4 regions of the Microbulbifer epialgicus genome follow, and region 4 is predicted to be linked to each of the others. Evidence: predicted binding sites of a transcription regulator. Region 4 holds the regulator's gene; each other region holds the start of a gene.
The links. The regulator LexA, encoded in region 4, represses DNA repair genes until DNA is damaged. The targets are predictions, from matches to a motif close to ACTGTNTNTANANACAGT.
Positions count from the first base shown of each region.

Region 1: ACCI49_RS06685 (PA0069 family radical SAM protein) is a predicted target of LexA. The motif match lies at 2,579-2,596, and genes of this name have one in related genera.
Region 2: ruvC (crossover junction endodeoxyribonuclease RuvC) is a predicted target of LexA. The motif match lies at 5,220-5,237, and genes of this name have one in related genera.
Region 3: ACCI49_RS04005 (YebG family protein) is a predicted target of LexA. The motif match lies at 5,110-5,127, and genes of this name have one in related genera.

Region 1 covers NZ_JBGMEK010000010.1:17,950-25,377, reverse strand. Annotated here, with positions in the region: gene tmpT (thiopurine S-methyltransferase) at 175-813, shown strand; gene ACCI49_RS06690 (GIY-YIG nuclease family protein) at 841-1,158, opposite strand; gene ACCI49_RS06685 (PA0069 family radical SAM protein) at 1,482-2,564, opposite strand; gene ACCI49_RS06680 (hypothetical protein) at 2,929-3,393, opposite strand; gene ACCI49_RS06675 (DUF6841 family protein) at 3,636-4,109, opposite strand; gene ACCI49_RS06670 (hypothetical protein) at 5,253-5,459, shown strand; gene ACCI49_RS06665 (hypothetical protein) at 5,725-5,904, shown strand; gene ACCI49_RS06660 (cation:proton antiporter) at 6,584-7,428, shown strand, end outside.
Region 2 covers NZ_JBGMEK010000018.1:63,570-70,997, forward strand. Annotated here, with positions in the region: gene tolB (Tol-Pal system beta propeller repeat protein TolB) at 1-546, opposite strand, end outside; gene tolA (cell envelope integrity protein TolA) at 543-1,337, opposite strand; gene tolR (protein TolR) at 1,345-1,776, opposite strand; gene tolQ (protein TolQ) at 1,797-2,486, opposite strand; gene ybgC (tol-pal system-associated acyl-CoA thioesterase) at 2,491-2,895, opposite strand; gene ruvB (Holliday junction branch migration DNA helicase RuvB) at 2,950-3,972, opposite strand; gene ruvA (Holliday junction branch migration protein RuvA) at 4,002-4,613, opposite strand; gene ruvC (crossover junction endodeoxyribonuclease RuvC) at 4,673-5,200, opposite strand; gene ACCI49_RS10235 (YebC/PmpR family DNA-binding transcriptional regulator) at 5,357-6,100, opposite strand; gene aspS (aspartate--tRNA ligase) at 6,206-7,428, opposite strand, start outside.
Region 3 covers NZ_JBGMEK010000005.1:41,701-49,128, reverse strand. Annotated here, with positions in the region: gene ACCI49_RS04025 (hybrid sensor histidine kinase/response regulator) at 1-1,039, opposite strand, end outside; gene ACCI49_RS04020 (amidohydrolase) at 1,330-2,739, shown strand; gene ACCI49_RS04015 (amidohydrolase family protein) at 2,736-4,037, shown strand; gene ACCI49_RS04010 (MAPEG family protein) at 4,219-4,614, shown strand; gene ACCI49_RS04005 (YebG family protein) at 4,756-5,052, opposite strand; gene ACCI49_RS04000 (LysE family translocator) at 5,357-5,974, opposite strand; gene ACCI49_RS03995 (DUF924 family protein) at 5,974-6,579, opposite strand; gene ACCI49_RS03990 (hypothetical protein) at 6,760-7,056, shown strand; gene ACCI49_RS03985 (DUF6249 domain-containing protein) at 7,127-7,428, shown strand, end outside.
Region 4 covers NZ_JBGMEK010000030.1:29,957-37,384, reverse strand. Annotated here, with positions in the region: gene ACCI49_RS13755 (mechanosensitive ion channel family protein) at 78-1,184, opposite strand; gene nagZ (beta-N-acetylhexosaminidase) at 1,268-2,293, opposite strand; gene ACCI49_RS13745 (TetR/AcrR family transcriptional regulator) at 2,334-2,966, opposite strand; gene ACCI49_RS13740 (hypothetical protein) at 3,139-3,366, opposite strand; gene ACCI49_RS13735 (class I adenylate-forming enzyme family protein) at 3,408-4,970, opposite strand; gene ACCI49_RS13730 (LOG family protein) at 5,065-5,703, opposite strand; gene lexA (transcriptional repressor LexA) at 5,869-6,474, shown strand; gene ACCI49_RS13720 (hypothetical protein) at 6,556-6,813, opposite strand; gene ACCI49_RS13715 (DUF6586 family protein) at 6,919-7,407, opposite strand; gene topA (type I DNA topoisomerase) at 7,408-7,428, opposite strand, start outside.

The sequences.
Region 1 (7,428 bases), on a different contig from region 4:
CGCGTTATGTTTACAGTGGCAATGGTTTTTGTTACCGCCTTGGCATTTACAGATCCGGCGACCTCAGGCTCGGGGCCGGATACCGCTCTGAAATACCTGCAACATTGATAGCGGATTTTGCTGGCAGTTAAACTATTGGGAATACTAAGAACTGGTGCACATGGAGAAGCTGACATGGAAGAGAAGTTCTGGCTGGATAAGTGGGAGAGAAATGATATTGGTTTCCATGAGGAGATGGGAAATCCCATGCTTGCCAAGTATTTTCAGAAGCTTTCCCTGGCGCGAGGCAGCCGTTTACTTCTTCCCTTATGCGGCAAAACTGGCGATATTGCGTGGCTCAAGTCAAGAGAATATGCGATTGCTGGTGTGGAACTCAGTGAAATAGCCGTACAGCAACTCTTTGAAGCACTTGGCTTGACCCCAAGAATTAAAGTGATCAATGAACTTAAACGTTATAGCGCTGAAAACATTGATGTATTTGTTGGTGATATATTGGCGCTAAAAGCGCAGGTCTTGGGGCCGGTTGATGCGATATATGATCGGGCTGCTCTTGTTGCTCTGCCCGAAGATATGCGCAGCCAGTATACTCAGCACCTGATGGCAATTACAAAAATTGCCCCACAGTTGTTAATCGCCTTTGAATATGAACAGTCGCAATTAGCAGGGCCTCCCTTCTCGATTAGCTCTGAGCAGGTGTTTGATTATTACCTTGCAGATTACCATCTGAAAATGCTGGGTAGTCGAGATATACCAGGAGGTCTGAAGGGGTTGGTGCCCGCTCGGGAAGTTGCCTGGCTGCTAAGCCGGCGATGAACCGACGTTAGTGTATAGATACTCTGATTAGGCAGTGTCTTTCTTGCTGGCTTTCCTTGGTCCATCCCTCCCGGATAACCCCGGGAGTACTATGCTTCCAGCAATCAGGGATTCTTTTTTTTGCTTGGGCCACTTCTTAATCATTATTTCCAGTTTGAGTGCTGCTGATTTATCAGGGACCTGTTTCTGGTACTCTAACGAGAGGGGGCCCTTGCCCTTCAATGCCTTGGCGGCCCTGGAGCCACTGGAACAGTGCTCTGCAAACCGGCGTTCTACATCCGTGGTGACCCCCGTATAAAGCGAGCCACTGGAAGTGCGAACCAAATAGACAAACCAATAGCTCATTAAGTAAAGCACCGGTTAAAAAGTTTAGTGGTTACTACTATGTAGGAAGTAAAGAAAACACTTCTCTTGTGACATGCTGTAAGTACCCCCTGTATACTCGCAATCGACATCCATACCTCATGCGCTCCCGAGTAAAGTGTATTTTTCCCCTCCTTACTAGCCCGCAAACTAACAAGTTAAAGTGGCATAAAGATATGCCGCTATCGGCTTAGACCGGCGTGAGCCTGCGAAATACCAACAGATTCGGGTATCTGTACGAGTGATTCGTGGGCAACAATGAAATAGATGGGGTTCATCTAATCCAATAAGTAGTTAATAGCAGCCTAAAATAGTGATTGCTGTTCACCAGCTTGAGGTGGAGGCTGAAACAGGCTGCAGTTTAGCGATAATCGACGGTGATTCAAGCCCAGTTTTTTGATGGTGACAATAAAACGTTGGCGTAAAAGCTGGGCGAAAACGCCACTGCCAGTTCGGCGCTGGGAAAAATCACTTTGGTAGTCCTGTCCGCCTCGACTCTGTTGTACCAAGCTCATAACATGTTTAGCTCTTTGCGGGTAGTGCACAGAGAGCCACTCGCGAAACAATGGTGCTACTTCATGGGGCAGGCGCAAAAGTATATAGGCCGCGCGCTCTGCGCCGGCATCACGTCCCGCTTTCAATATACTTTCCAGTTCACAGTCATTAAGGGCGGGAATGATTGGTGCAGCCAATACCGCTGTAGGTACTCCGGCTTTGCAAAGTTGCTCTATTGTGCGAAGACGAGTAGCAGGCTCCGCTGTGCGCGGTTCCAGTTTTCTTTTTAGCGCCTTATCCAGTGTAGTTACACTGACTGCCACTTGGGCCAGGTTGTCCTGAGCCATTTCCGCTAAGATTGGAAGATCTCGCAGAATTAGCTGACTTTTGGTAACAATGGTGACCGGCTGAGCAAACTGTTGCATCACCTGAAGCAGTGCGCGGGTAATCTCTTTCCCCCGTTCCAGAGGCTGGTAGGGATCGGTATTGGCTCCTAGGGCTATTGGACTGCACTGGTAGTTTGGCCTGCGCAATGCTTTTTTCAGTAAGTCTGCTGCGTTGGGTTTAAAAAATATTTTGCTTTCAAAATCCAGACCGGGCGAAAGATCCATATAGGAGTGGGCGGGACGTGCGTAGCAATAGATGCAGCCATGTTCACAGCCCCTATAGGGGTTAATTGATTGAGTGAAGGGGATATCCGGCGACTGATTGGTGGCAATAATAGACTTGGCTTTTTCTTCGATAGCCTCGGTGGGCAAGCGCTCCAGAGGCTCTGGTTCTGTTTGCCAGCCATCATTCTCCAGGATGCTCGAATGGCTGGCAAAACGCCCGGTGATATTACTGGTAGCGCCGCGGCCTTTGTGCAGGCGCAGTGAATTTTCTTTATCTGACATTGCTGTGTGGGGATGCTGTATATATGTACAGCATAGATTATTTTGTCGAACTTGGGAATAGCTTTGTAATTTATTGTTAATGCTGATTACTACTGGGTCAGAAGGAAAGAATACACTGCACTCGATACTCGCTGTGAATACATCCCTGTAAGCTCGTAATCGGCATCCATGCCGCATACGGTCCCGAGCGCAGTGTATTCTTTTCTTCCCTCTTTTTAGTAAATGATGGCATTTCGTGACAGGTCAGTTATGTAGTTGCGATATTTTAGGGGAAGGAATTCGCTAAATATGGAATGGGAGCACCGCTAGCTTCCCACTCCGCCGTATATGCAAAATAATTTGGTGGTACAGTTACGATCTATCTTCAGATGGGTTCAACTATAGCGTCAGGATTATACTTTGAAGGGATCGAGAGGCCCGGTCGTTCATCGTCCCAAATCATATTGGTAATTCTCCAGGATTCTCCATCGTTATAAAGCTGAATACTGTTGATCCCCCTCTTGATAAACTCGGTCTTTTTACTGTCTTTCCAAGCCTCATAAGTACTAAATGCATGTGCAATATTACCGAAGACTTCAATAATATTGTGAATTTCCACTTCATAAAAGGCTTGCCTACCAATTAACTCTTGGAAGTTTTGTGGGTAGTCCTGAATTTCCATTACCAGAGACTGTGGATTGCCATTGTTGTCTACAGAAGTTCGGATAACTTTGGCATAGGTAGTGAATAAACGCCGTTGTCTATCCCAATCTCGTTCATAGTCTTCCGGGCCAGATATTATCTTGTACAATTCTGTAAGAAGTTCTTGTATTTCTTTTTTTGTATTCATTGTCTGGCTCTCTATTCATGATTGCGCCTAAAGGCAACGCAGTAGAGCCTAGAGTGAGGGTGGATAACTTGCTTCACAGTCCATTTTTTAAGAGGCTTAAGCTTCTACAAAAGTTACTGCTGGGTCAGAAGGAAAGAGTACACTGCACTCGTGACGCGCTGTGAATACATCCCTGTAAGTTCGTAATCGGTATCCATACCTTATATGATCCCGACCGCAGTGTATTCTTTCCTTCCCCCTTTTTAGTATGTATTGTTATTAAAACATTGTGTCGAATTCACTGGATCAGATGGCAGCCAGGACAGTATTTTCCATCCTTCCTTGGTGTTTGCCAGTGTATAGGTGTTGCAAATGTAGTCTAAAATGGAGTTTTTCGAAGTGTAGCGCTTTAGTAGTACTGATATGATAGACATGTTCTCGCCAGTGAATTGGGTTTCAAAACTCATCACTTCAGATTTTACATAATCTCTTTCCTTCAGAGCTGTGCGTATATCGGAGAGTATAACCTCTACCTCTGTAGCGCCCTGAGGTGAAAATACTTTAGGGCCAAAAATAAAGTGCGGCGTTTCTATAAAGTAATTGGCTGCTGAGCCTTCAATCGTTTCTGATGAGAAGTTGTCAATAAATTTTGCGATGTGATCTTCAGCCGAGGTTTCAGCATAGGTATTCAAACTGGTACAAAGTAATAAAGCTGCTAATCTGGCTAGAGTGTTCAAACTATTTCCATTAATGAAATTGGTAAAGGTATTGTCACTATAAAATGCACCGTCCGTAAAGGGGTGTCTTAGCAAGAGGGTTCCTTTCGAAGCGTATCTCCTATAATGATATGCTCATAAAGATAATAAATTAAAAGATGTCAGGAAGTAAATATATCTTTGCGTATAGCATTTATTGGTTTTTCGTTGGTGATGTCAATTAGGGCGGAGTCAGCCAATTTGGTATTTTTATCAGGTATGGAACTGGAAGGGCTATGTCATTTATATCTGGTGCTACAGTTGGGTCTGCACTTCTATTAGCAGCAGGTGGTTTTAGTGTTTATCAGTTGTTGGAGATTGATTGCTGAATTTTTCCATGTTTATCGGTCGGCTGCTCGTTTTGTATCATCTATTAGAGTAAAAGATTGCTAGTGAGTAAGGTGAAAGAGACGATATTATTGATAGGTCTCTCCCATGCTTTCCTGACACTTTAAGATTTTTCTGGTAATGGGTTTTGTTTGACAGGCAGGCCATGATGAGGGTATTCAATATTCTCGAGGGGATATTATTGATGCTCTGTACTGTTTACCTGATGTATTTGCAACTTCATAAAGACTGAAAGCGTTTAACTATATTTTTTACTATATATGCGATTCTCCCGAGTAGGTTCCAGCTATTGAGGAAGTTCTTTAATCCACTATGGTTGGCAAATTATCGGTTTATTAGCCTGTAGGTTCTTTATAATTTGAATACGAGAAAGCTGAGGGATTGTAACTTTTAAAAGAATTGGCTCTTATGAATATAGAGTCGTTGACAAGGGAGCATGGGTCGCAAAAAGAATTATTTATTGAGCTAACCAATAGGTCAAATGGGGCCATTTAATTGGTCTCTTTTGTCAGAGCTTGTAAACCCATTGGGCCGGAAATATTACGTAGAAGTTTTGCAGTCTTGCCTCAGCGCCACCCTATGTTGCGGGCGAGGGTGGAGTTTAAAGAGCGGATGACTTGGCACTGTGATGTTCCTTTTGCATCAATTCTATTCAAACTGATTTTTCTTGGTGATCAGTTTGATATTGAGACGGTGTTTCTCAGGGAAAGTATGGATGTATTATTGGTTGAGAAAGTTGCTTAATAAATATCAGTCTATATTACTAGGGGAAACTTGGTGGAGTGGATAGTTATTACGGGTAACCATGTGGCTATTGATGCCCGTTCTACTATGGCTTTGGCTGGGAATCTGGATCAAAACCTGGCTGGAGAAAATGCGGGTATTGAAAGCAATAAGTCGATACCGAAGTCTCTGGAAGACTACCTGAAATTTTCAGAAGCCGATATGGTGCCGATTTACCAGATGGACAACACCGGCCTTTAAATTTCCTTATAGGAAATGCTGCGCCTGCTGATGGTCGTAGGGGTTATTTTTTAATCGCTCAGTGTCTAAAGAAACAGTAATACATCCAAGGGGGCTGGGTAGGGTAAGAAAGATCAAGTTTACTACTATCTATATTGCAATTGCTGTACTGTCAGCATATTGCCTACCAACCTCTAAGCCATGGGCAGAAGTTATGGTACTAATCGATTTGCAAAAGTTTATTTGGCCAACAATAAGATTTGACCGTATTGGATGATTTACAACTGTGTTAATTATGGTTATTTCTCCTGGAGCTTTCTCTAGTGATTTACTAAGTTTTGCCAGAAAAATTCAGGGAAGACTATTTGAAAGTTTGAATCAAAAGCAGTTGTTCCTGGCAGGGTTTCTACAAAGTGAGACATTGGAGAGTATTATCCAAAGAGAAGAGTTTTTTGCGGCAGCATAGCCCACTTTCACCTCTGGTATTTGTGTCTCCAACACCGGTAGTATGGAGTATTTGATGGCATGTCATGATTATCTGGATTGCCCGGGGTTTATGTCGGTGCAAGCACGTGGAGTGCATCCAGTCATGATAGGTTCTACTACAAATAAAACGGAGGGTATATTTTCTTTTGGTTATTGTGAGCCGTTGGCAAGCAGAGTAAGTACGTTAAGGTTTGTCGACCATTATATGGAGATATTGAGGAGCTTGTTGGTTTAGAGTGGTTGGACGATTATTTTTCCTTGCGATTTCTGTAGAAAACCTTTCTTTTTTTCATTTGTGGTATTTGCTTAAAATATTGCAGCTCTCAGTTGTCAGACTGCCATCTAAATCCTTACTACTTTCCTATACTTAGTGAGTAAATTGCCGTGTACTATGACTGATGTTGGTTCGGAGTTCATTTATAAGCTATTTGCTATTGTCTCAGAGAAATTATTGAATATGAATCTGACCTCATAGTCAAGAAAGGGATGTTTTTTATCTGGAGTATTTGAAGGTGTGAGTCAGTGCAAAATTCTTGTAATTTAAACGAAATATATAGAGCAGGATTTACATATTATTGGAATAGATAAGCATCTAGATAGGCATCCCCTCTATGAGAGTACCTTTTGTGGCCGTTTTTGGGCAGTAGGGGAGTAAATGAGTGAATGATGTGATTACCATCGTTGGCCAGGGCCTATATCTGGCTGCGGCGGCGGTTCTGGGGTTAGGTGTTGCCCGTATTCTGAGAATCGATAATACGCTTGGCTGTCTATTAGCTGGTGTGCTGGCGGCCCTGCTTTTACCTGTGATTGATTACGATACCGGATTGCGGGCAACCAGTTTACGAGAACTGGTTTTCTTCGTCATTCTGCCTGTATTGATCTTTGAGTCAGCCTGGCAGTTAGAACCAAAAATATTAAAGCGTTGGATTGCCCCCATCTTCCTGTTCTCCACTTTAGGCCTGGTTATCTGCGCTTTTCTTATCGCTGTAATTACTTACTATGGTATTGGCCATCCTGAAGGATTCCCTTGGATTGCGGCTCTTTTGACTGGTGCAATACTTGCAGCTACAGATCCGGTATCGGTAGTAAACAAGCTACGCCAAGAGAAAACTGGCAGGGATATATTAACTCTCGTTGAAGGGGAAAGTCTTTTTAATGATGCCGCTGCAGTTGTTCTCTATTCTCTGGTACTGGGGCTGGCCACTTATTCCATTGTGGAGGGCTCCGGTATAGGGGCAGAAGCGCCAGCGCTGGGCTTTGGTCCTGTAGCTCTGTATTTTTGCACGATATTTTTTGGTGGCGTGGCTGTAGGATTGGCCTTCGGATTTTTTACAACTCTGGTCATATTATTTCTACACTCTTCTAGCGCTGCGTTGATGGTTCTGGTGATTGCAGCATTTGCTAGCTTTTACTTAGCAGAGAGTGTGTTACATGTATCTGGTATTATCTCCGTAATGACCTGTGCAATTGTGGCTCGTGCTTGCCTAGCTAAACAGAGCAAAAG
Region 2 (7,428 bases), on a different contig from region 4:
GAGTAGGTAACTCGGCTTGCCGCCGCGGGTCTCTTCCTGCACGTACACCATTTCAGTAGAGAAAGCACCGCGAATACCAGTTACGGCTTCGAAGATCTCATCTGCAGCGCGGTGCGCAATATCTCGCAGTTGGGTCTGGCCGCCGCGCACCTGCTTGGTGAACATCTTGTGCTGGCCGAAGATATTCACCAGGTCAAAGGTGAGCAGGTAACCGGAAGCCTGGGGCTCAATTCGGCCAGTCACTATGTATTCTGTACCGAGAATACGCCAGTCCCGGAACACCACATCTTCCGGAGTCTTGGGGAAAGACAGCATGTCTTCCTTGGGCACCGGAGAGAACAGACCACTGCGGCGCAGGTCTGCGGAAATAATCCCGGAGACATCCTCTTTCAGCACGCCGCTACCGGACCAGCTAAAAGGAGATATCGCAATGGGGGTAGGGTCATCAATACCGCTGGTGATATCTACCACCAGTTGGGCACGGGCCCCTAGGCTCACCGATACGATGGCAATAATGACGACTGTTTTCAGTAAACTCTTGATCATTGGCGCAGATCTTCGACTTTAAAGTTCAAAATAGTGGTGCGGACTTCCCGCTCGAATATGATTGGCTCTTCCCTGGCCAGTTCGGCGACTTCGGGAAAAACCTCCACTCGACGAATTGCGGTCAATACCGAGCGATCCAGGGCGGCATTGCCACTGCCATCGACGATATTCGCTGCCACGACTCGACCAGTGGGGACAAAGTTAATCTTCACCCTGGTCAGCATACCGTTACGCGCGCTCGGTGGACGACTCCACACAGATTCTATGCGCTGCTGAATGGCTTGGGCCACAGACATTACCGCCTGCTGCCCTTCATTCGCATCCAGTAGTTCCTGCTCTTCCTCCAGCGCTTCGTCAAAGGAACTTTGGCGCTCCTTGGCCAGCTGCTCCTTCAACGCTTTCTCTTTACGCTCTTTCTCTTTGCGCTCTTTCTCGCGACGCGTCTTCTCTTCTTTAGCTTTACGTTCAGCCTCGGCTTTGGCCTTGCGCTTCTTTTCCGCCTCGAGCTTTTTTTTGCGCTCTAGGGCAGCGCGGCGTTTGCGTTCGACTTCAGCCTGGCGCTTCTGCTCTGCCTCGCGCTGAGCACGCTGCTGGACCTTATCCACCTTCTTCGGCAGTTTCTTCTGCGGCGTTGCCGCGTCAATAGTCACCAGCTTGGCCTGCACAAACTTCGGCATAGCTTTGCGCTCAGGCATGCTGCTGGCTTCCCAACCATAAGTAATGGCAGTAATCAGCGCCCCGTGTAACAAGAGACTGATCGCAATCGCCAGCGCATAAAAGCCTTTATTCACCGGCACCCTACCCCTGCGGTGGCTCTGTCACCAAGCCGACGCTGGGCGCTCCCGCCTGTTGCAGCTCGGACATGGCATTGACGATCAGGCCGTACCTGGCATCGGTATCACCCCACACCAGCACAGGTGTTTTTGGCTTTTGGCGCAACACCTTGCCCACGGTCTCCTTGATCTCTACAAGGGACTTAGCCTCTTTTTCGTCGGTCCCCAAATTCAGGTAGTAGGAGCCATCAGCACGCACTGACACGATCAGCGGCTCCTCATCAGTCTCCTCCATCGGCGCCGAGGGCGCGTTGGGCAGGTCGACTTTGACCCCTTGCATCAGTAATGGTGCCGTGACCATAAAGACAATTAGGAGTACCAACATCACATCAATGTATGGCACCACATTGATCTCAGATACCAGCTTCTTTTTGGTTCCCTTGCGAAACACACTCATAGGGTTCGCCTACTCACTACTCAACCGGAGTGCACTTTGCGGTGCAGGATAGAAGAAAACTCCTCGGCAAAGGTTTCGTAACTGGACAACAGCCACTCCGCCTTGGCCGAATAGCGGTTGTAGGCCATCACTGCGGGGATTGCCGCAAACAGGCCCATCGCTGTAGCCACCAACGCTTCGCTGATACCGGGAGCCACAGTGGCAATAGTGGCCTGGTGCATCGTCGCGAGACCGCGGAAGGAGTTCATTATCCCCCAAACGGTGCCAAACAGACCAATATAGGGGCTGACAGACCCGACCGTAGCCAGGAACGGCAGGTTCATCTCTACCTTCTCCTGCTCCCGCGACATGGCCACGCGCATAGCGCGCTCAGTGCCTTCCATTACCGCTTCGGGGCCGCTGCTGCCCTGCTGGCGCAGACGGGTAAATTCAGTAAAACCCGCACGAAACAAAGATTCGACGCCATCGGTTTTACCCTTCTCGGCGCGCTCATTACCCTCGCGGAATAACTTATTTAGGTCTGCTCCAGACCAGAAACGCCGTTCGAAATTGTTCAGGGAGCGCTTGGCCTGGGATAGGTAGAGCCCGCGCTGGATAATCATGATCCAGGAGACCACCGAGGCCAGTAACAGCAACAGCATGACGAGCTGCACCAACAGGCTGGCGTTCTGAATTAGCCCCCAAAGAGAAAGTTGTTCACCGGCGTTCATCTTCTTAAATAACTGCCTTTAATGCTGAATAAATGGGTTCCGGCAGGGCACATGGCCTGCGGCTGTCGTCAGCGACACAGGCAACTTTGACCACACCTTCGCAAATTAGCTCATTGCCGCGCCAGATTTTTTGCTCGAAGGTCACCGCGGCGCGGCCCAGTTTGCCTATCGTCGCAGTAGCGCGCAATGCATCATCGAGTATGGCGGAGCGCCGGTACTGAATCTCGGCGGAGTGCACCACCAGTAGCAGCCCCTGTTCTGGCATCGCCGGCTTATCATAACCGAGGGAGCGCAACAGTTCTGTGCGCGCCCGCTCCATATACTTAAAATAATTCACGTAATAAACGATACCGCCCGCATCTGTATCCTCGATATAGACACGCACGGGAATGCCAAATACTTCCTTCACTCCTCCCCCTTATTCACTGTTTTTCTCTCGTCCCGAGTCGGCAGTCTCTTAATATCAATTTTTATTATCTGGCTTGGGCAGTCCGAAATGCTCATAGGCGAGCCCGGTAACCACCCGCCCGCGGGGCGTGCGGGCCATATAGCCCTGCTGGATCAGGTAGGGCTCGAGCACATCCTCCAGGGTATCTCGCTCCTCGCTCACCGCCGCCGCCAAACTATCTACTCCCACAGGGCCTCCATCAAATTTCTCAATCATGGCCAGCAGCATGCGGCGGTCGAGCTGATCGAAACCGCGGGCGTCCACGTTGAGCATATTTAAGGCGGCATCGGCAATGGCTGAGTCTACTGAGCCATCAGCTTTAACCTCTGCGTAATCACGCACTCGGCGTAGAAGACGATTGGCAATTCGCGGAGTGCCGCGGGCACGACGCGCCACTTCCAGAGCTCCGCCCTCATCCATGTCCACGCCCATCAGTCCCGCCGAGCGGCGCACAATGCTGGTGAGATCTGTAACGTTGTAGAATTCCAGGCGCTGCACTATGCCGAAACGATCCCGCAATGGGGAGGTGAGCAGGCCTGCCCGAGTGGTAGCACCCACCAGGGTAAAGGGCGGCAGATCCAGCTTGATAGAACGCGCCGCCGGCCCCTCGCCAATCATGATATCCAGCTGATAATCCTCCATCGCCGGATATAGAACCTCCTCCACGTGTGGACTGAGGCGGTGGATTTCGTCGATAAACAACACGTCCCCCTGCTCAAGATTGGTCATCAATGCAGCAAGGTCCCCTGCCTTCTCCAGTACGGGGCCTGAGGTGGTCTTGATCGCCACCCCCATCTCCGCGGCAATAATATTGGCCAGGGTAGTTTTGCCCAAACCAGGAGGGCCAAATACCAGGGTATGGTCCAGAGCTTCTTTACGCAGCTTGGCAGCCTGGATAAAAATCTCCATCTGCTCTCGCACCACAGGCTGGCCCACATAATCATTCAGGGACTTGGGGCGCACGGCGCGGTCGTATTGCTCCTCCTGGCCTGAGGGCCCCACCGGCTCCGGCGCTACCAGACGATCTACTTCAATCATTTCAATTTTCCAAAGTATGCCAGGGCTCTTTAAGCGGGAGCCATCCCCTTCAGGGCCAAGCGAATCAGGGCAGCACTATCGGCATCCGGCTGCTCTTTAACAGCGCGGGACACCATTTTGCTGGCCTCGGTCGACTTATAACCCAGAGCTACCAGGGCACTCTCTGCCTCGCCAGTGTGATCCACTTTGGGCACAACAGCTGCGGCCATTAACGGGATGTCGTTAGCATCGCCAAAATCCGGAGTCAGCTTGTCACGCAGTTCTATAATCAGGCGTTCGGCAGTCTTCTTACCCACGCCAGGTACCTTGACCAGAGCCGCCACATTATCCTCTGCTACACAGCGCGCCAGAGCGGCACCGTCCAGGCCCGAGAGAATAGCCAGGGCCATCTTGGGGCCCACGCCACTCACTTTGATTAAAGTGCGAAACAGTTTGCGATCGGCATCGCGTATAAAGCCATACAACTGCTGGGCAGTTTCGGAAACTGCCAGATGCGTATGCAACTGAACCGGTTGGCCCAACGCCGGCAGCTCAAAAATAGTGGTCATAGGTGCGAGCACTTCATAGCCAACACCCTGCACATCCACGAGTAATAAAGGTGGCTGCACCGCAGCCAAGTTGCCGCTCAGTCTTCCAATCATGTGTCATTCCAGGTTTGTTATATCTGTGCCCGCTAGAGGGGCCAATTCCAATGCGTGACTTATAAACTAAGGCGTCCACGACGGAAACGACTGCGCGCACCACCTGCAGTAAATACCAGGGTCTGCTCGGTATGCATATGACACAACGCCACCGCAAGTGCATCCGCGGCATCCTCCTGGGGCGCCGCGGGTAACGACAGCAGCGTCTTGACCATATGCTGTACTTGTAACTTATCCGCGCCGCCATTACCTACCACCGCCTGCTTGACTTTTCGCGCTTCGTATTCGGCAACGTTGAGGCCGCTATTAGCACCGGCCACTATGGCCGCACCGCGGGCCTGCCCCAACTTCAGAGCAGAGCCCGCACTTTTGGACATAAAAACGCTTTCAATCGCCATCTGCGCAGGCTGGTACTGTTGGGCAATCTGGCTCACCGCGTCGAAGATGAGCTTTAAGCGCTCAGGCAGAGGGCCTTCCGGTATACGAATAACTCCGCTGGCGACATAGCGAGACTTGCCCCGCTCCACATCGATAATTCCATAGCCCGTTTTGCGCGAGCCGGGGTCAATACCCAGGATTCGGGTCAAAAGGTAACTCCCCAAAATATCTGTATGTTTATATAGTGGTGGGAGTGTCCCAAGGCCGGCAAAGGGCGTCAAGGGAGGGGGCAAGGAAAGCTAAACGAATAACGCGAGGGCCGGGAAGTATGGGGCGGACAGCATCCGCCCCTGGATAAGCGGGATTTAGCCCAACTCCTCCATCACCTCGACGGGAATATCCGCATTAGTGTACACATTTTGGACATCATCGAGATCTTCCAACATCTCGATCAGGGCCAATACTTTCTCTGCACCGTCCTTGTCGAGCGGCACAGTGGTGGAAGGTATCATGGCAATTTCAGCATTGTCCGGGGTAAAGCCAGCCTCAATCAGAGCATCCTTTACCGTCAGATAATCCTGAAATTCAGTCGTGACCTCAACACTGCCGTCATCATTGGTCTCGATATCCTCGGCACCGGCCTCAAGCGCGGCCTCCATCAGCGCATCTTCGTCGACACCAACGTCGTAATACATCTGTCCCTTGCGCGCGAACAGGTAGCTCACAGAGCCATCAGTGCCCAGGTTGCCACCACGCTTGGAGAAAGCGTGACGCACTTCTGCCACGGTACGGTTGCGGTTGTCGGTCAGGCACTCTACCAGCACTGCTACTCCACCTACTCCATAGCCTTCGTAAACTACCGCTTCGTAGTTGTCACCTTCGGCATTACCAGCGCCTCGGGCGATGGCCTTATCGATGGTGTCGCGCTTCATATTGGCGCCGAGAGCCTTATCGATAGTGGCGCGCAATGTCGGGTTATCGTCAGGGTTAGGGCCCGCTTTTGCGGCCACCGTCAGCTCGCGAATGATCTTGGTGAAGACCTTGCCCCGCTTGGCATCCTGAGCTGCTTTGCGGTGTTTGATATTGGCCCATTTACTATGTCCGGCCATATTCCGTCTCTCTTCAGTCAGTGCATAGGGTGGGCCAACATGCGAAGCGAACTGCCCACCACTACGATTGGATGGGCCCGCTTCGCTCGGCCCATCGGGGAAAAATCAGCTGATTTTCTCTTCTTTTTGACGCAAGCGGATACTCAGTTCACGCAACTGCTTGGCATCCACAGTACCTGGGGCATCTGTCATTACACAGGCCGCACTCTGGGTTTTGGGGAAGGCAATGACATCACGGATCGAATCGGTACCGGTCATCAGCATCACCAAGCGATCCAGGCCAAACGCGAGGCCACCATGGGGCGGAGCTCCATACTTGAGCGCGTCCAACAGGAAGCCAAACTTCTCACGCTGCTCTTCTTCATCGATACCGAGAATGCGGAATACCGCTTGCTGCATTACCTGATCGTGGATACGCACTGAACCACCGCCCAGCTCGGTACCATTTAGCACCATATCGTAGGCACGGGACAGGGCGTCGAGTGGGTGTTGCTCAAGCTCTTCCGGGGCGCAGGAAGGCGCAGTGAAAGGGTGGTGCAATGCGGTAAGGCTGCCGTCATCATTCTCTTCGAACATCGGGAAGGCCACCACCCACAGGGGCGCCCATTCGGAAGTGTACAAATCCAGGTCCTCACCCAGCTTGCAACGCAGCGCACCCAACGCCTCGGAAACAATTTTGGCCTTGTCGGAACCAAAGAAAATGACGTCGTCATCTTCCGCTTGCAGGCGGTCGAGAATCGCCGCACGGGTTTCGATCGGTAGGAATTTAACGATCGGTGACTGAAGACCATTCTCCAGATCAGAACGATCGTTGACCTTGATGTAAGCCAGGCCTTTGGCACCGTATATGCCGACAAACTTGCCGTAGTCATCAAGTTGTTTGCGGGTAAGTTTTTTACAACCTCCAGGCACCTTGATTGCTGCCACACGTCCTTTGGGATCGTTGGCGGGACCAGAGAATACCTTGAAGTCCACCTCGGTCATCAAGTCCTTAATTTCCACCATTTCCAGCGGGATACGCAGGTCAGGCTTGTCTGAACCGTAACGCAGCATCGCTTGGTAGTGAGTCATACGCGGGAACTCACCCAGCTCAATACCTTTCAGCTCTTTGAACAATTTCCGCACCATGCCCTCGGTAATGGACATAATCTCTTCCTCATCGAGGAAGGAAGTCTCAATATCGATTTGGGTAAATTCCGGCTGGCGGTCGGCGCGCAGGTCCTCATCGCGAAAGCATTTAGCAATCTGGTAGTAACGGTCGAAACCGGACACCATTAATAGCTGCTTAAATAGCTGGGGCGACTGCGGCAGAGCAAAAAACTTCCCCT
Region 3 (7,428 bases), on a different contig from region 4:
TTCCCGTTCCATTGTCACTGATGGTAATCAGCAGGTAGTGTCCAGGCTGCACTTCAAAATCTGCAATTGTTGTGGTTTTAGCAATGGCCAAATTGCTGCTGGCAAAACGTAGGGTGCCGCCACCGGGCATAGCATCTTTTGCATTGATGCCGATATTCAAAAGGGCGCTTTTCAGTTGGGCTGGATCCCCGATTACATGGGGACGATTAGCTTCTAGAAACTGTTCAATGCGTATACGCCGGTCGATAGTACGTCCCAGCATGGCACAGACATCGCGGGTAATTTCGTGGGTGTTGCAATCCTTCAGTTGATAGTTGCCCTTACGTGCAAAAGTGAGTAACTGTTTGGTTAGCTCCGCCGCGTGACGTGCGGTAGTCAGAATATGGTTGGTGTATTCACTGATGCGAGGATCTTCCGCGATTTGCTGGATCACCTCTGCATAACCGCTGATCCCGTGGATCATATTATTGAAGTCGTGTGCGATACCGCCGGCCAGCTCACCGATAGCCTGCATTTTTTGTGCCTGGCGCAACTCCTCTTCCAAAAGCCGCTGTTTGGTAATATCTGTCCCAATGCTGAGAATACCGTTGGGGCGCCCCTTCTCGTCGGACAGAATTTTATTGGTCCAGGCAATCCAAACCCGTTTGCCGGATTTGGTGACATTTTCATTGATATTGTAGCGATGCTCTTGAGGATGATCACAGATATCATCAATTAGCTTGCGTAGATCACGGCCGCTGGTTTCACTGGCGGCTACTATGGTCCCGACCAGGTGTCTGCCAATAATTTCTGCCTCTGAGTAGCCAAAAAGCTGCTGTGCGTACTCATTGAAGGAGGTGATTCGACCATTTCTGTCACAGCGCAAAATGATAGAGTTCGCATGCTCCACCAACTCCCGATAGCGCTCCTCACTCTTGCGCAATGCCTCATAAACTTGGCTGGAGTCGAGGCTCTTTGCGGGTGCAACGGGGGAGGATGGAAAAATCGGCAAATTGCTTTCCTTAATCACTTGTTCTCCTCCTGAGTTATCGTTGAGCATTTTTTCACCAGAAATTGCACCACGAAGCAATCAAAAAGTATATAGGTAACTAATTCGTTTTTTGATTTAGGGCACAGTCTTTGCTGACAGGCAGTTATTTATAGGCCCTTTTGTAATTACGTGTTTGTGCTGGTGTGAAGCAGATCAACAGCCCTGGATGGTGCGAGGAGGCTCATAAATAAACTGTAAGGACAGCTGATACCCAAAACTTTTGTATGGTCAAGTAGTGGCTAAGGCCGAACAACCTGATAGCATTCGCCGCTACATTCGAAACCATTGGATGAATTACTATGCAGCTGCATTCTCGAGTTTTCGGGCGCGGTATCGCGGCTCTGCTTTGTGCCTCGTTGCTGCTATCCGCGTGCGGAGAGAAAAAAGTCGAGAGCGAGCAAAGATCCCTGGATTTTGCGCGCCTGGACGCCTTCCCTTCGACCTATTCTGTTGCTCAGTCCCAGCCTGTCCTGATTCAGGGGGCGACGCTGCTTACCGGCACAGGGGAGCAATTGGAAAACGCTGACCTTTTGCTGGAAGACGGCAAAGTTGCCCAGGTTGGCAAAGATCTAAAGGCACCTAAGGGAGCCTTAATCGTCGATGGTAAAGGCAAATGGGTCACGCCCGGTATCATCGATGTGCACTCCCATCTGGGCGACTACCCGGCACCATCGATAGAATCTTCTCAAGACGGCAATGAGATGACCTCGCCTAATACGGCACAAGTGTGGGCTGAGCACTCCGTATGGACCCAAGACCCCCAGTTCCCACTGGCACTGGCTGCTGGAGTTACCACTCTGCAGATTCTGCCGGGCTCCGCCAACCTGTTCGGAGGCCGCAGTGTGACCCTGAAGAATGTGCCGGGTCGCAGCGTGCAGGATATGAAATTTCCCGGTGCCCCCTATGGTTTAAAGATGGCCTGTGGTGAGAACCCCAAGCGCGTATACGGAGGTAAGGGTACTTCCCCTTCTACGCGTATGGGGAATGTAGCCGGTTATCGTAAAGCCTGGATCGAAGCCAGTAACTACAAGAAAAAGTGGGAAGACTACGTCGAGAACGGCGGTGATGAGCCTGAGCGTGACCTGGGCCTGGAAACCCTGGCGGGTGTGCTGAATGGCGATATCCTGGTGCACAATCACTGTTATCGCGGTGAGGAAATGGCCGTGATGATGGATGTTGCCAAAGAGTTCGACTTCAAGGTTTCTACATTCCACCACGCCGTTGAGGCCTACAAAGTGGCTGACCTGCTGGCAGAGAACGATATTTGTGCAGCGATGTGGGCCGATTGGTGGGGATTTAAGCATGAAGCCTTTGATATGACCGAAGCGAATATTGCGATTGTCGACCAGGCCAAAGCCTGCGCCATGATCCACTCCGATTCCGGTGTGGGCGTGCAGCACCTGAATGAAGAGGTGGCCAAGGCGATGACTGCTGGCCAACGCGCGGGCTTTGATATCCAACCCAAGGATGCCGTCGTCTGGATGACTTCAAACCCCGCTAAGGCGTTGGGTATCGAAGAAAAAACCGGCAGCCTGGAGAAGGGCAAGATGGCCGATGTTGTGGTTTGGTCTGGCAACCCCTTCAGTGTTTACACCCACGTTGATCAAGTATTTATCGATGGTGAACTGATGTATGACCGCGCTGATAAGCGCCAACCGCGCAGCGATTTTGAGCTGGGCATTCTCAATGCAGAAGGAGAGCGGCAGTGAAAAGAGTAGTTGTTTTTTGTACGCTGGCTCTCGGAGTACTGGCAGCTAGTGCCCAGGCGGAGAGTATCCTTATCAAGGGTGGCAAAGTGCATACCTTGGCAGGCAAAGGCAGCCTGGAGTCTGCCGATGTACTTGTTGTCGATGGTAGAGTGGAGCAGGTCGGCCCCTCCCTGAGTGTTTCTGCTGACCGGGTAATTGATGCACAAGGCAAAGTAGTCACTCCGGGAGTGATAGCACCGGTTTCCGAACTTGGCCTGGTGGAAATCAGTGCTGCCAGCTCGACAAATGATCAGTCGGTGACTGGTGAGAGTATCGGCAGTGCATTTAATCCGCTGCCCGCTTACAACCCTAAATCCACTTTGATCCCCTTCAATCGCGCAGGCGGTGTAACCAGTGCTGTAGTCTTCCCAGGCATTAGCACCTGGGATGACGGTGCTATCAAAGCCCAGCGCGTATTTGCTGGACGAAGCTTTGCCATTAAGTTGAATGGTGAGTTCGATAGTATTGAAGCCAAAGATGTTGCCCAGAAGGCCTATTTGGGTGAGGCCGGCGCGCAGTTAGCCGGTGGCAGCCGTGCTAACGCCTATGCCAAGGTTGAGAAGGCACTGAGTGAAGCTAAGGAGTACCGGGAAAATCGCGCTGCCATTCGTCGTGGTGAGTGGCGTGAGCTGGATTACAGCTTGGCGGATCTAGAGGCTTTACAGCCGGTGATTAGTGGTAAGGAACCCCTGGTCATTACCGCCAATCGTGCCAGTGATATTCTCGGCGCTATTGAACTTGCCAAAGCCTCCAATGTGAAGCTAATAGTGCTGGGAGCAGCCGAGGGTTGGATGGTAGCGGATCAGCTGGCCGAGGCCCAGGTGCCAGTGGTTATCGATGCTATCAATAACCTGCCGATTTCCTTTTCTAGCCTGGGTGCGCGCCTCGATAATGCGGCGTTACTGACCAAGGCTGGTGTAAAAGTAGCTATTAGTGGGCCCGATTACGCCTCCACTCACAATGTATATCTATCTCGCCAGTCCGCCGGCAATGCCGTTGCTCACGGCCTGCCTTATGAGGAAGCCCTGAAGTCTATTAGCAGCAATGTGGCTGATATCTTCAATCTGCAGGGCGGCACCCTGGAGCAGGGCGCAATTGCTGATATCGTAGTTTGGAGCGGTGATCCACTGGAAGTTACCAGCTACCCGGAACAGGTATTGATTGAGGGTGAACCCCAATCCCTGGTAACCCGTTCCACCCGCTTGCGCGATCGCCATTTGAAGCCCACCAAGGGACACGGCTTTGGTTACCAATATTAATTGGCCCGGCCAATGTAGGTATTAAAAGAGCGGGCATTGCCCGCTCTTTTGTTATTTGCTTCCAGGCAACTAAAACATTGAGCAAAAAAGCCCTGTGTATTGCATAGGATCTGTGTGGCGGCAATATGGTCTTTACAGCTATATTCCAGCAGTCTGATGAATAAGAAAAAGGACGGACCTAATGGCCTATGTTACGGCACTTTATACCAGCCTCTGTGCATTCTTGATTGTCTACCTTGCACTGAGGGTAGTGCAGTTTCGCCGCACTAAGCGTGTGGGAATTGGTACTGGTGACGATCGCTCTAATGAGGTTCGTGTGAGAGTGCATGCGAATGCGGTTGAATATACACCTATTGCACTATTGCTCCTGCTGGTTGCCGAACTGGGTGGCCTGTCACATGTCTGGCTGCATGTGTTCGGAATTTCATTTGTTCTTTCCCGAATTTTTCATGCGTATGGTCTCACTGCAGGTAAAGGTGGAACACATATGGGACGCTTTTGGGGCACTTTGATCAGCTGGGTTGTGATACTGGCCTTGGCGGTAGTCAATATTGTTATGGTTGTTAAGGCTCTATAACCTTAATAAAGGTGGGTGCCGATGGTTAAGAGAGGTAAGAATGGCCAGGGGCACCAAGGAGCTGCCTGATAATTATTGAGGGCACTCCAATAAAAAGGCCCGGCTGAACCGGGCAGAGTACAGGGATGAAACTATAAGCGCTTACTGGTTAGCTGCAAAAGGCGTGACGGTTTCGTCTGAGGTTTCTTCAGTGCCGCTTTCTTCTTGCAGCAGGACTTCAGGCTTGCCTTTGCAGGCCTTTGCCAGTGCATCGCGACGCTTGGCCAGTAAAAGGCCAATCTCTTCGCCAACTTGCTCATCAATACCTTCGATATGGCGCTCAATCAGTGAAGTGATATTGGCAGCCAGCTCCAGCATCTTATCGTGTTCTTCAGCATCTTTTTTGTTGTCGAACATTGCTCCGTCTCGATCGCATTTCCAAACAGCTACTACAGCCATGATGTGCCTCCCAATTGCCTGTAAGACATTCCAGATTGTTTGTATAGCCATACGGTAACTGTATAAATATTCAGTGTCAACGAGCGAAGGCAATAAATAGGCGGGAATTTGATTGCGGTCAGGGGAGTAACGCTTGCGATAGCTTGACCGCAAAGGGCTTCCAAGGCTGTCATAATATGAAACCGCGGCTCGGCGTACTCCCCCCAGGCGCCGGGCTGCAACCTCCGCTCTCACAGGCCCGTACACCGGGCCTGTTTTTTTAGGAGTTAAGAGTAGGGAAGCGGGCGCGGAGGCGCCCAATGAATCAGATAGTGAGAACCAGTCGCGCGGCCAAGGCGATGAGTAGCAAACCGAACATCTGTTGGACGCGATGACCAAGGTGCTTACTCACAAGTTGACGCTTGCGGCTGGCATGCACTGCCAGGGCGATGATGCAATACCAGAGGGTATCTATCCCGGAAGCTACTGCGGCCATTCCCAGTTTGGTGGTAAGAGTCTGTTGCTCCGATACAAACTGGCTGAATAGGGCAGTGAAGAATACCGCAATCTTGGGGTTAAAAAAGGCCACACCAAAGCCCTGGGCAATCGCACGCCGGGTACTTTGTTCTGGTGCTTCCAGTTTAGTGGTGCTGGAGCCTGGTGCCGGTGCGCGCAGGGCCTTCCATCCTAAGTACACCAGCATGGCAGCGCCGGCCCACTGCAAGATACTGAACAGCAGCGGTGAGCTGGTAATGAGAACAGCAAGGCCAAAAGCGGTGAGAGCCGCATAGATGGCGACACCGGCTCCATGGGCAATTGCACTGGCCAGCCCCTGCTGGAGCCCCGAGGCGGAAGAGCGCATAACGATCAGGAGACTAGGGCCGGGAGACATGGCCCCGAGCGCACAGATACCTGCGAGTGATAACCAACCAAGTAAATCCATTATTTAAAGCCGCCCCCCTGTGCCAGCCACTGTAACTCTTCTTTTGTAGATTCGCGGCCGAGTGCCGCGTTGCGGTGCGGATAGCGCCCAAACTGCTCAATAACCGCCTCGTGGGCTAGAGCATATCGATAATGGGTCGCAAGGTATGGGGCAACGCTCTGGTCACCCCGGTACTCTCTCTGCAACTGGCCGAAGTATGCCACGGAGCGTCGTTGCATCGGGAGTTTTTCACTGTGTTCCAGTGGCATGCCAACAAATATTTGCTGGAATAGGCCGAGACTTCTAGTGTCTCCGCGCCGCAGAATGCCTTCGGTGATATCTAGGGCGAGCGGATCTCCTGCAAAGGCCTGATCGTTGCCGCGATAGATATTGCGGGCGAACTGATCGCAAAGAAGTATCAGGGCTAGCTCGCCTTGCAGGGTCTGGCGCCAGTGGTTTAGCTCGCCCTCAAGGGCCTGGTCGGTGATCTCGCTGAAATCTTGCTGTATCTCTAAGTCCAGCTCTGGCGTCGCCGCAAACCAGCGCTGCCGCTGCACTTTGGTCGGTGTGAAATCCAGTGCTGGGCTGCCAAACCAGAATGTTAGGACTTCCTTTATTGAAGACATCGATTTGAACTCGCTGCAATGAATCCCGGATTATTGCGACTTTTGTGCCCGCAGGTCCAGGGTGGGAAGAGCATAGTGCTACCGAATAGGTGGCGGGAAAAAAATTTTATGCACCTGCATCCAAAGTTGGTACTGGCCCCGTCATAAAGGTGTACAAGGAGAAGCGATCTGGAGGTCACAATGTTTACTGCGGGATCATTTAAGAGGGTACAATTTTGCGCCGTACTAGTACTGGCGCTCGGCGGCATGCAAGCCGTGCAGGTCAGGGCGACGGATCTGGGGTTTTCTGTGGAAGACATCCACCGGCAGCTTACTGAGAAGACCGAACAGCACTTTATATTGAAGCTTAATGAGTGCAAAGCAAAGGGCGATTCTCAGGACATCAGATCTCCCTATCCGGTGCGCATTGTGGTGGATAAGCCCCAACAAGGCGCCACGCCAAGACCCATTACAATAGGCCGATTAACGGTCATATAAAGCCAACAGTGGTTTTGAATCCCCCGACGGTGCAACAGCACAAACAATGAAAAAGATCAGAGAGCAAACAATGAGAGCGAGAAATTCACAATCCATGCGGGCAGGTGTTCGCTGGCTGGTAACCCTGGTAGCTGCATTTGCCGCTTTGGGTAGCTGGGCACAGGATGACAATATAGCAATGCCTGAGCCTCCAGCTCCCCCCACGCTAGATGCCGAAGCACCGGAGGCCCGCAAGCCCGATACACGGGTGCGCATCATGCACGATAACAACGGCGTACTGACCATTAAAACCCAGGCAGAGGATGGTGAGCGCAGTGAAGTTAGGGTGGATCTTGGCTCAGAGTTTGGCGGCCCCTGGAGTCAGCGAATCAT
Region 4 (7,428 bases):
ATGCGTAATTAACCGTCAAAATTTCACACAGCCCCATATATAAACTAACCATATGTACCTTATTGCACTCCCGATACTCAACTGTCTAACGCGGCCTCTCGCGCTAATGAAGGAATATCAGCAATATGCACTGTCGAGGTCGGGAACGCGCAGGATGCACCATGCCTTTCCACGATTTTAAGGATAGTTAACAGTACATCCTGTTTAATCTCATGATATCGCACCCAATCGGTGGTTCTGGTAAAGGTATATATAAAGAAATCCAGCGAAGAGGCAGCAAAACTGTTGAAGTTGACTATCAGGGTCCGGTTAGAATCTATTTCGGGGTGCTGCTGTAACATATTCTTAACATCAGCCACTATCACCGCCATCAAGTGGGCGTCTTCATAGCGAATGCCTATGGTCTCAAAGATTCTGCGGTTGAGCATCCTTGAGGGGTTCTCTACAGAAATCTGGGTGAACACACCGTTTGGCACATATACCGGGCGCATATCGAAAGTGCGTATGCGGGTCAGTCGCCAGCCGATATCCTCGACCGTCCCCTCGATCTCCTTATCCGGAGAGCGTATCCAATCTCCAACCGCAAAGGGGCGATCCAGGTAGATCATCAGGCCACCAAAGAAGTTGGCCAGCAGATCCTTGGCTGCAAAACCCACCGCCAGACCACCAATCCCACCGAAGGCCAGCACCCCACTGACGCTGTAGCCGAGGAACTGCATAATCACTATACCGGCTGTGATGGCGATAGATGTCCTCACCAGTTTACCGATCGCCCTCACCGTAGTGGCATCCATCGGCTTGCCAATATAGCGGGGATTACACAGGTTACGCTCCGCGCTATGGGAAAAGCGCCAAGCAAACCAGGAGAGCACGAAGATTAGCCCTATTTCCCGCGCCGGCTCAGCCAGAGAGAAAATTTCAGCCCCGGTAGCCTTCCCTGCACGCTGTGCGGCAATAGTCAGCCCTAATAGCCACACAAGCACCTGCCCAGGCGGGGACAGAGCGCCAACCAAGGCGTCATCCCAGGGATTGACGGTCTTCTCTGCCCGTACAGCCAAGCGCTGTACAAAACGACCAAAGATCCAGGCCCCCAATACAGAAACCAACACTATGAGGAAAACCCATACTATCCAGACATGGTTTTCACCAAGCCACGACAACAGTATGCTTTCTACGGATTCCACGAATACCCCCTCCGCTTTTTAAAATCAGGCCCGGTACCACTATTGCTTTCTCGGCTATCAAGCCCCGTGCCGGTACTATGCCCTCAATTTCCTCTGGACATTATCGAAGCTAACCACTCGCGGGTTCTGTGCCAGCGCGCACTCTTTTCCAGTTCTGTCCAAGAAGTGATCGACGGCCGGCCACGCATGGCCTTAAGTCGCTCAACGGACTCTCGCTGGGGAAGGTTGCCCCGCAATGCCGCAAGCGCCTCCAGGACGCCGGCTCGATTGTTACACACCACACCCATATCGCAGCCCGCCTCCAGGGCCGCTCGAATTCTCTCTCCATAGCCGCCGGCGGCTCCAGCCCCCTCCATCGATAGGTCGTCGCTAAAGATTACGCCGTCAAAACCCAAACGCCCCCGCAGAATATCCTGCAGCCAGTAGCGGGAGAATCCCACGGGTTGGCTATCGATATTCACAAAGCGGATATGCGCAGGCATTACCGCGCTCAACTCTGACGTCGCAATACAATCGACAAATGGCAAGGCATCTGACCCCATCACCTGCTCTAGGGTGCGATCATCCTCCGGCAATTCCACATGACTATCCTCAAGTACATGGCCATGTCCAGGGAAATGCTTGCCCGTTGTCGCCATCCCCGCTTCACGCATTCCCCGCATAAACGGCCGCACATATGCTGCTAAGCGCTGGGGGTCTACACAGAAGCTGCGGTCACCGATCACCCTGCTGTAGCGCTCATCTGCATCCAGCACTGGGGCAAAGCTGAAATCCACCCCAACGGCGAGAAGTTCCGCTGCTAATAGCCAGCCTACATCCTGCAATTGCTCTTCGCTCGCTACCGCGGCTAATAGTTGCATAGATGGCAAGCGTGTAAAATCCTCACGGAATCTCTGTACTCTGCCACCTTCCTGATCCACCGCCAACAAAATCTCCGGGCGTATCCCTCGGATAGCAGTCACCAACTCCTGTAACTGCGCGCGATCGCGATAGTTACGGGAAAAGAAAATCAACCCACCCACAAGGGGGTGGCGTAGTAGCTCAGAATCCTCATCGGTGAGTTCAAGCCCCTCGATATCGACCATAACCGGTCCTGGGGGTGCAGACATATTCGACTCCTCTTTTATCCACCAGCTCAACCGCCTGGGGTTAACCGGCCTCCACTTTCAGCATTGCTGAAGCCGCTGGCACCAAGCGCTCCAGAGTTTCCGGCAGGCTGCTCTGCGCACCAAAATCCTCTCTCAGAATAGCTTCTATGGCATCGTAACTCGACAAAGTAAAGATGGTGGCACCCAGCATAAAATAAAGGCGCCAGTAGAAGGTGACGGGGTCCACCCCCGGTAAGGCTTGCGCCAACAAACCGGCAAAGCGACGGTAACTATTACCATATCGAGCCACTATAAAGCGGCGTAAGTGCCCCTGGAACTGCGTGTAGGCCAGTCCCAGCAAACGCATAAAACGTTGCGGGTCGAGCCCCCGTTCACTCAAACCACCCAATCCGACGCGGAAAAGGCTCCCCACCAAGTCTTCGACCCGGAGTGTTCCACCTGTTGCGACGCGCTGATCCAGCTCCGCCTCAAGAGCATCGGTAAAAGGGGTTAGGAAGCGTTCGAATACCGCTTGAATCAACTCTTTCTTGGAACCGAAGTGATAGTTGACCGCAGCCAGGTTGACTCCCGCTGTACTTGTAATTGTCCGTAAAGAAGTCTCGGTAAAACCACGCTCAGCGAACAGGGCTTCTGCAGCATCCAAAATGCGGGTGACAGTATCCGTCTGACTCATAAGTCTCAAACCATCATTTAAAACAACTGTTTAACTCCCGCCAGAGTAGCATATTCCACTGTCGGACTAAGGGCGCATTGTGCCTTTCAATATAATAAGTGCCCGCCTGAATTTAAGATTGCGTTAATTAGCTTAAGAAATTTTAGGAAGGCGTTATAGGAAGACCGAAAGGTTAGATGATTACTTTGCGGTAAAAATCCACACCAGTGGCTGTGCCATAGTCATCAGCGCTCAGCTGAGAGTCGATAGCTGAGTTCATCATAATCCAGCTCTGGACGGCTGGGCAAAGCTGTGCCTGGTGACCCAGGCCAGTCGAAGCGTCAACCCCCACAACCAAGATAAACTCCAAAAAATTGTCCAGAATAGTATTGAAGCTAAGATTTGCGAGAATTCTAGCCATAGGTTTGGCCATTCCCCTGACCGCAATCCTTTTGACTATATTCAGCTGTTACTGTCTTGCACCAACTGCGCTTCCGCGAGTTTCTTGAGGGCTACTCTGTCAATTTTCCCTGTTGGGTTTATTGGCATGGCATCCAGGATTTCGATCACTTCTGGAGCTTTGTATCCAACGCGCTCCCTCGCGCAACGTATGACCTCCTGAACACAAGGCACAGGTGCATTTTTCTTCAAGGTAATATAAGCCCATAAGTTCTCCCCGTGAGCATCATCGTGGATACCAATCACACCAGCGAGATCCACAGACGGATGCGCCATTACCGCTTCTTCAACCTCCTGAGGTGATAAGTTTGAGCCATCGTGGACAATGATCTGCTTCTTTCGACCGCGAAACCAGAAGCAGCCTTCGGGGTCGACACGCATAACATCGCCGGTATCGAACCAGCCATCGGTGAATGCTTCCCTATTCGCTTGAGGATTCCGCCAATATCCAGTCATCACCGGAATCCCACGGAGCCAAAGATTACCATCGACTTCAGGTGCCACTTCTCTTCCTTGATCATCACGCAGGCTAACGATGTAGCCTGGAGCAACAGTGCCCACAGATCCAGCTTTATCTGGTGAGCGCGACTGATTAAAAAGACAGTCTGGAGCTTCTGTCAGTCCATAACCCTCCTGGATCATCAGCCCCGTTTTGTTGGTAAATTCAGTGGCAATGTTTGCTGGAAATTTGTCTCCCCCCGTAAAGCACACACGAAGTGAGGTAAAGTCCTCACGCCTGGCATTTGGGTTGCGCTCCATAGCGATAAATAACGCCGGTACCATCACCAGGATAGTTGGCCGGCTACGCCGTAATATCGAAAGAATTTCTTCACCGTCAAAACTGTGTGGAATGACCACCGTCGCTCCTACTGAAAACGCTGCCAAGGCCGTTGAAAGTGATCCAACATGTGCGATTGGGCCTCCAGGCAGGACAGTGTCGTCCGGTGATAAATCCAGCGCAGCGGCAAAACTCGCCACAATGGACCCAAAAGAAAGCAAGCTATGGATGACACCTTTTGGCTTACCTGTACTACCTGAAGTAAAAAATAGAAATGCGGAGTCATTTATGTCCGCTACAGGTAAGTCAGTAATTTTCCCCTTGCTTTCCACCAAGTCTTCAACGCGTCTTGCATTTTCAATTACACCACCAAAAGAAAGAACACCTTTTTTCAATTTACTGATAAATTTACTTGCCCAAATATCCTCGCCACGTTCAGCACTCACACTCAACGCTACTGCGCCACTCACTTCAAGGGCATAGTCAATCTCAGGTAATGTATATCGATAGTTCAATGGAACTACAACCAAACCAATTTTCAAGCATGCGAGATAAAAGATAAGAGTCTCGCCTCGATTGGGCATCAAAGATGCGATTCGATCACTTTCCTGTAACCCCATTGCGGCCAAGCCCAGTGCAAAAGCATCAATATCCCGCTGTAATTGTCGCCAGGTCCATATTTGATTTCCAGATACAAGTGCCGTCTCATCTGGCCTACTTTCCAGAGCAGATAATAAGAGGTCTGTTAAACTAGCAAGTCTCGATAATTGGGGACCGAAAATAGGCAAAGTTAGGTTTCCTGAAATGGGCTACGGGCTGCCTCGTAAGTTAGAGAGGTTGAAATGGGGGGAAGCCTAAAAACACTAATTGAATTACTTTTAGTTATTCCCTAGTACGCATATATTTCATAATCAAGTCCGCTGTCTCTTCGACAGTATCGACGATATGGAACAAGTCCAGATCACTAGCATCAATACAATTGCGCTCAAGCACAGTGTTTACCAACCAGTCATAAAGCCCCGTCCAGTAGCGTTTACCCACCAGCACTATTGGAAAACGCCGCACCTTTTGCGTTTGTACCAAGGTTAGTGCTTCAAACAGCTCATCCAGTGTTCCGTAGCCTCCAGGTAATCCTACAAAGCCTACGGCATGCTTAACGAACATAAATTTACGAACAAAAAAGTATCGGAAATTTAAACTGATATCCTGGTAAGGGTTCGCTGTTTGCTCGAATGGCAGCTCAATATTTAGCCCAATTGAAGTGCCGGGTTGATCGAAAGCGCCTCGATTGCAGGCCTCCATCAGTCCCGGACCTCCACCAGTAATAACCGGGACACCTTCCGCCGCCAACAGCTCTCCCAACTTTACCCCCTGTTGATATTCCGGACTGTCCTCGGTAAATCTCGCCCCCCCAAAAACGGTTACCGCCCCACTGAGCGGCACCAAACGCTCTATTCCATCGACCAATTCAGACTGTATGCGTAGAACTCGCCAGGCCTCTGGCATTTTTACATCTAGCATTATTCTTTTCCCTCGCTGTCAGGTCTTTCAACTATCGTCTTCATGCCTTGTTTTCATAAACAATGTAGCAGCTTATGAAGAGAGAGGGAGTGAGGATTGCGTGAACCTTAATTCTGTATATAATCCCAGCAACTGTATATAAATACAGAAAAACTAGGTAACTCTATGACCAATCTCACCGCACGTCAGACTCAAGTTTTAGAACTGATCAAAGCCTATCTGGACGATACAGGCTATCCTCCGACCCGAGCAGAGATCGCTCAAGAGCTGGGTTTCCGTTCGCCAAATGCCGCTGAAGAGCACCTGAAAGCACTAGCGCGAAAAGGGGCTATTGAGATGGTCGCTGGCGCCTCCAGGGGAATTCGCATTCCCGACCATCAATCGGGCTTGCCGATTGTCGGGCGCGTGGCGGCGGGCAGCCCCATTCTGGCAGCTGAGCATATCGAAGATTATTGCGACCTCCCCGCCAGCTTCTTCCACCCCCCAGCAGACTACCTGTTGCGCGTACATGGTATGAGTATGCGTGACGCAGGTATTTTGGATGGCGATCTTCTCGCAGTACAGAAAACCGAGCAAGTCAGGAATGGCCAGATTGTCGTAGCTCGTATTGACGAAGAGGTAACCGTGAAACGCTTTCGCCGAAAAGGCAATCAGGCAACTGTGCAACTACTGCCAGAAAATGAAGATTTTGAAACCATCCAGGTGGATATGCGGGACAAGAATTTTGTCATCGAGGGGCTGGCGGTAGGTGTCATTCGCCAGACCCCTTAACTACCCAACCAATAGCCCCCGGCTAAAACAACAACAGCGGCCTTTGGCCGCTGTTGTTTCAAATCTGCGTTAACCTTTCAATTAGTGAATCGTGTGATTAACCGGCATTGACTCATCTTCTTCCTCAAAGTACCCGGGCTCCAGATCATTCAAATTCTGTACTGCCTCAATACCAGCTTCCAGCATTGCACGGGCCACGGCCACTTTATGTTTTCTCAGAAACTGGAGACTCTCGGCTGAGAAATGAATACTCACCAGAGGGTCCTCCTTGTGGCCGGCACGGCGCAATGCCACGTCGCCATTGGCCAGCTCGATAATTTCAAAAGTTTCTGAGGACATTCGATTTTCCTTCACGGCACATCAGTTTGCGCCAAGTGTACCACAGGCTTTTTAAAAGTATCAGTGGGCGCAAACTACAAGGAAGAAACTACGCAGGTATCCGGTTCAACACTCTTCCAAATTGGCGCGCTGCCGATGTACCAACTCACTCAGGGCCGCATGCCATTCCTGTAGCACTTCAGCAGAAACAACCAAAGGTACGGGACTGGCAACATTGTGCAGAGGGATAAGGTTGGCCCCTTTGCGTATGGGCTCTGGACTCGGGGAAAGGCTTAGTAACCGGCTCCAGATCAACAGCAGCTGGCTCAGCCAGGTATCAGACTCAGAGCCCAACTGCTGTAGCTCCTTAACTTCATTGCTGGCCCGCCCCTGAGCCTCTAGGCTGTCTGCGATGATCTGCAGGGATTCAGGCTCAATATCCAGCTGCAATTGATGGGACAATTCAGCGAGGAAAGCCTTGTAGGCTTTCCAGAGCTGCAATATTACCCCTTCCTCCAGCGCAGTCCTTTGCAGTGGCGTTTCACAGGTCATCTGCAACAACAGCTGGGCTTTGCGCAAGGCTGAAGCAACCTGGCCAGTATAGGGGTTACTCATTTACTTCTTTGCAGCCGCTTT